2 linked regions of the Magnetococcus sp. PR-3 genome follow. The protein of the gene in region 2 interacts with the protein of the main gene of each other region in a pairwise test. Links are inferred from orthologs where the notes say so. Each region holds a gene or a part of one and is shown on either strand. Other genes may lie near its edges.

Region 1 (3,023 bases), on a different replicon or contig from region 2:
TAACCCCATCGATGGCGTGATCAATAAGGGTGGGATTGGCACACTATTCTTAGCCTCTGGTGACGCCATTAGCAGCCGTAAACGGTGGATTGCCAACGGCTTAACCTGTGAAGGATCGCTGCTGTTGGATGATGGTGCGGTTGCGGCGTTACGACGGGGCAAGAGTTTGTTGGCGCGTGGCGTTGTTGGGGTCCAAGGTAAGTTTGACCGAGGGGCTGCCGTCTATTGTTGTGATCGCGATGGTCGCCGCATTAGTAAAGGTCTGGTCAATTATCGCCACACCCATATGGATTTGATCAAGGGTAAGCACAGCCGTGATATTGAGGCGGCCCTGGGGTTTATTGTGGATGAAGAGGTTGTGCATCGAGATGATATGGTGCTGTTGGTGAAGTAGGGTGCAGCCCGTGCCCGTACATGCTGTTGATCTCTCAAAGGTGGGGCCCTAACGAGAAGCATCACGTGCCCCCCAGCCATGGTGTGTATGTGCTTTGAGAGAGGGCCGGTAGATCAGGCTAAGGCTTGAGAGATGTGGTTTGAGACGACAACCATGCCAACAAGGCTGACCCTTATAGGGTATAAGCGATAGAGCGTTGCCGCGTGTACCGATAACCTGCATGCACCGGACGTTTGGCAAACCAGCTGGTTAAACAGGGCTTCTTCCCTGTTTTTATACCGTTGGCATTTAGGTAGGTAAGCCTGGTTGAGTGGGGCTGGCCTGTATTAAACCTGGGTGAGAAAACCACATGTTTTTCCCCAGATCCCCACCATGCTTTCTTCAGTGATCAACATGAAGAGTGGGTGGGGGATGGTATCTTGAGAAAAGCAAAGATAATGGATGGCAATACCATGAGCGATGACGCAACCAAGTTAATTAAAGAGATTGGCCAAAAGGCCCGTAAAGCTGCGCGGCAACTGGCGTGGCTGGACTCCGCTACAAAAAATGCCACCTTACACGCCATGGCGGATGCGCTGATCGCCGGGAAAAATATCCTCCAGGTTGAAAATGAGAAAGATCTGGAAGCCGGTGAAAAAAATGGGTTGACCGATGCCATGCTGGATCGCCTGCGCTTAACCGATAAGGTGATTAGCGGTATGGCAGAAGGCATCCGCCAAGTTGCGTCACTGCCTGATCCCATTGGTGAGATCGGTGGTATGCGTCGCCTGGAAAATGATCTGCAAGTCGGCAAAATGCGTGTGCCCTTGGGCGTCATTGGGATCATTTATGAATCCCGCCCCAATGTGACGGCAGATGCCGCAGCCTTGTGTGTCAAATCCGGTAATGCGGTCATTCTGCGTGGGGGGTCTGAGGCGTTTCATTCCAACCGGGCCATTGCTGCAGCCCTGGCCCAAGGGATGGAAAAGGGGGGGGCACCAACCGATGCCGTACAGGTGGTGGGTACCACGGATCGTGCTGCTGTGGGTGCTTTGCTGAAGGCGGATGCCTATGTGGATATTATTATCCCCCGTGGTGGTAAAGGGTTGATCCAACGGGTTATGGAGGACTCCACCATTCCTGTTATTAAGCATCTGGATGGCATATGCCACACCTATATTGATGCGCATGCCGATACAAACAAGGCGGTTGAGTTGGCCTTTAATGGAAAAATGCAGCGCACAGGGGTCTGTAATGCTACGGAAACCTTGCTGGTCCACCGCCAAGCTGCCCAGGCTGTGCTTCCTGCCCTTGCGGAGAAGTTGAACAAGGCTGAGTGTGTGATTAAAGGGTGCCCGGAGACCATCCGTCACGTGGGTGAAGTTGCACCGGTTATTCCTGTTTCCGATGAAGATTGGGATACCGAATATCTGGCCGCTATTCTATCGGTACGTGTGGTTGAGGATATGGAGATGGCCATGGATCATATCGATGCCCACTCCTCACGGCATACCGAAGTGATTGTGACGGAGCACCACGCCACCGCTATGCGCTTTTTGCGGGAGGTTGACTCTTCCGCGGTGATGGTGAATGCCTCCAGCCGTTTTAATGATGGCTTCCAGTTTGGTTTGGGCGCAGAGATGGGGATCTCTACGGATAAGCTGCATGTACGTGGTCCTGTGGGTCTGGAAGGTTTGACCTGCGAAAAGTGGATTGTATTGGGTGATGGTCAGCTGAGAAGTTAAGACAATGTCTCAAGCCTTTCGCCAACATCTGGCCAAACGTATTGGTATTTTGGGGGGATCTTTTAACCCGCCCCATTTAGGACACTTGCGTTCTGCCATGGAGGTTATGGAGGGGCTGGGGTTGGATGGTATGCATCTTATCCCCAGTGGTGCCCACCCCTTTAAAGGGGATGAGGTGTTGGCCGCACCTGAAGATCGTTTGGATATGGTGCGTTTGGCCGTTAGCCGTGAACCCCGCTTTGAAGCCAATGATATTGAGGTCCTGCGGGAGGGCATAGGTTATACCATCGATACCTTGCGTAGTTTAACGCGCAGTCGGCCCACCATTGAGTGGGTATTTACGCTGGGTAGTGATTTGTTGGAAGAGATGCACCTTTGGAAGGATTGGGAGCAACTCATTAAGTATGCCCATCTGTGTATTATGACCCGCCCGGGGTATTCGGTGGATCTTAGTGCGACAGAGGCAGGACGTTATTTAGAACCTTTTCTGGTGCAAAGTGGTGCGCTGTTGTACCGAGAAGAGATGGGGCGTAATGGGGTGCTCATACAACCCGTTACGCCTATGGAGATCAGCTCTACAGCCATGCGCGAGGCGCTGGTGGCAGGGCGGAGCATTGACTATCTTACCCCCCAACGGGTGGTGGACTACATACACAAGCAGGAGCTTTACCGTCCATGAGCGACATTAAGAACGATGACCAGATCAAGGCAGAGATTGAGCAAGCTGCCCTCGCCATTAAAAACAAGCTGGATGACAAGAAGGGCGAAGATATCGTTCTGGTGGATCTGGAGGGACGCTCAGGATTGGCGGATTTCTTCATTATTGCCACTGGTCGATCCAACACCCATGTTCGTTCCTTGGCGGACGATGTTGATCAACTGGCCTCTCAGTTAAAACTCACCAC
Region 2 (2,757 bases):
ACACCCAAAGGGGTTCAGGTAGGGGAAATTATTAAAGACAGCCCTGCCGACAAAGCTGGCCTGGAACGGAATGATATTATTCTGGAGTTGAATGGTCATGCCATCCGTGGGCCGGGTCAATTTGCCCGACGCGTCGCCACCACTAAACCAGGAACGCGCGTTACGCTGAAAGTGATGCGCCAAGGAAACCTGACCTACCTAAAAACAACCTTGGAAGACAGCAAGGATCATGGCTCTGTCACCTCCTACCCCAACACCCCGATGGGCAGCATGATGGATACCCCACGCCGCATGATGCGTAATGGTCCATTTGGCGGCAACATGCATAGCGGCCCACGAGGGGGCTATGGAGGTCCCGGTGGTGGTTATGGTGAGATGCCTCCCCCCCCACCACCCGGTGGGTTTGGTCAAGAAGGCTATGGCGGTAGTCAGCCCCCACCGCCGCCCCCTGGTTATGGTCAGGAAGGTGGCTTTGGTGATCCCATGAGTCAGCAGGGCGGTTTTGGCCAAGGAGGCTTTGGGCCAGAGAACTACGGCCAGCGCCCACCCCCGCCTCCCCCACGTCAACGCATGGCTGGAGGAAAAGCCAAACCTTGGTTGGGTGTTGCTGTTGAAAACACACCAAAAGGTATTGTGGTTGAAGGGGTTGCGCCCACCAGCCCGGCTGCTAAAGGTGGATTAAAAGAGGGCGATCTAATCCAAAAGGTGAATCAAGCCAAGGTCACCACAGATCAACAGTTGATTCAAGAGATCAATAAACTGCTCCCAGGCCAAAAGCTCAGCATTACCTACAAACGTGCAGGTAAAGTTCATAAGGTGGATGTCGATGTCGCTGCACGCCCAAGGCGCCGCTAAACGGGAATAGAACCATGGAATTTGCAGCACCCCTAACACCGGCACGCATGATTAAACGGTATAAGCGCTTCTTAACAGATGTCACCATGGAGGATGGCCAAGAAGTCACCGTCCATTGTGCCAATTCAGGTTCCATGAAGGGGCTGGTCCATGAAGGAGAACCGGTTTACATCTCCCATTCCGACAACCCTAAGCGCAAGCTCGCCTGGACCCTGGAACTTGTGCATGATCGTGGGGCCTTAGTCGGTGTTAATACAGGCTTGGCCAACCGTATTGCCGCTGAAGCGATGGAAAAGGGCGTGATTGAACCGCTCAACGGATTTGCAGCGTTAAAGCGTGAGGTCCCTTTTCATGATTCCCGGTTGGATTTTCGCTTAACGGATGCAGAGGGTGCGCTGACTTATGTTGAGGTCAAGAGTGTCACCCTACAACTTGGAGGGGATGCAGCCTTTCCGGATGCTGTAACCAAACGCGGGGCTAAACATCTTGGCGCCCTGATTGAGGCGGTTAAAGCTGGACATCGGGGGGTAATCCTGTTTATTGTCCAGCGGTCTGATTGCGACCATTTTCGCCCTGCTAAAGAGATAGACCCCACATATGCCCAGTCGTTAAAATCTGCGCTGGATGCTGGCGTTGAGTGTTTGGTATACGCCTGTGATGTCACACCTCAATCGATTCAGGTGGTGCGCCCGTTAACCGCCACCCTATCGTAAATATGTGAACGTTTTTATCACGATCCCCAAGGACCGTGTGGAGTGAGCTTCCATGATTGCCATTAAAACCCCGGAACAGATTGAGAAAATGCGTGTTACCTGCCGACTGGCGGGTGAGACTCTCAATATGATCGAGCCACATATTAAAGCAGGGGTCAGCACCGAGCAGTTAAACACCATCTGCCATGACTACATTCTCAGTCATAATGCCATTCCCGCACCTTTGAACTACCGGGGTTTCCCAAAATCCATCTGCACATCGGTGAACCATCAGGTCTGCCACGGCATTCCTGGTGACCGTATTTTGCGTGAGGGTGATATTATCAATGTCGATATCACAACCATTATTGATGGATGGCATGGCGATACCAGCCGCACCTTCCATGTTGGCACGCCAACCAAAAAAGGTAAAAAAATTGCGGATGTCGCCAAGTACTGCCTTGATTTAGGCATTGATGCGGTTCGTCCTGGCGCACATGTAGGGGATATTGGTGCTGTTATTGAACAGTACGCTCGTCAGAATCGCTGTACGGTTGTGCGGGAATACTGCGGGCATGGTATTGGTGAAAAATTTCATGAAGAACCTGCCATTTTGCACTTTGGGAACCATGGTGAAGGGGTTGAGATTAAACCTGGTATGGTCTTTACCGTTGAGCCGATGGTCAATTTAGGCAAACCCTATATCAAGTTGATGCCAGACCAATGGACGGTTGTGACCAAAGACCACAGCCTCTCTGCTCAGTATGAACATACACTGGTGGTGACAGAGACAGGGCGCGAAGTGCTAACGGATGTTAATGGGGAATACAGCCGGACTTAACGCACCCGCTCATATCTTGTATAAAAAACGTCATGGCCCTAACCATGGCGTTTTTTTATCCCCCCTGGCTTCACCAAACCACGCCCCACTAGCACAGAGGTCTCAACCCACATGTGGGTTGCGTATAGAAACCCCATGCGCAAACAGGCTTTGAGGGCCAAGGTTCCCTGCCCAGCTTACCCAGACCTGTATCGATGACCTTTTCCCGTGGCAAATGGCTTTCTTAGGGCAGAGACCCACATAGCCCCGTGAAGACTTCACAATTTAAGAGCCATAGTGATTTGATCGGATCAGCATCCACTACCGTAGAAGAGATTAGGCCATATCGTACAGAAACCGACAAAGCCCCCTTTTCACTGATCAAAAAAG

Evidence for each region. The genes of interacting proteins can lie anywhere in the genome.
Region 1: the proteins of sfsA (region 2) and V5T57_RS09055 interact in binary tests that used the Escherichia coli proteins (3 or more experiments, as listed by UniProt). The link is inferred for Magnetococcus sp. PR-3 from one-to-one orthologs.

What each region holds. Positions count from the first base shown.
Region 1 is NZ_JBAHUQ010000013.1:29,797-32,819, forward strand. The notes cover bases 1-2,982. They hold V5T57_RS09055 (glutamate-5-semialdehyde dehydrogenase), read left to right. Parts: upstream 1-846; coding sequence 847-2,118; downstream 2,119-2,982. Other genes in these bases: proB (glutamate 5-kinase), read left to right, coding at 1-394; nadD (nicotinate-nucleotide adenylyltransferase), read left to right, coding at 2,123-2,797; rsfS (ribosome silencing factor), read left to right, coding at 2,794-2,982. In the rest of the region: more of rsfS, read left to right, coding at 2,983-3,023. UniProt on the Escherichia coli protein: Catalyzes the NADPH-dependent reduction of L-glutamate 5-phosphate into L-glutamate 5-semialdehyde and phosphate. The product spontaneously undergoes cyclization to form 1-pyrroline-5-carboxylate.
Region 2 is NZ_JBAHUQ010000021.1:53,689-56,445, reverse strand. The notes cover bases 3-2,718. They hold sfsA (DNA/RNA nuclease SfsA), read left to right. Parts: upstream 3-869; coding sequence 870-1,568; downstream 1,569-2,718. Other genes in these bases: map (type I methionyl aminopeptidase), read left to right, coding at 1,621-2,388; V5T57_RS12945 (PDZ domain-containing protein), read left to right, coding at 3-855. Outside these bases: more of V5T57_RS12945, read left to right, coding at 1-2. UniProt on the Escherichia coli protein: Binds to DNA non-specifically. Could be a regulatory factor involved in maltose metabolism.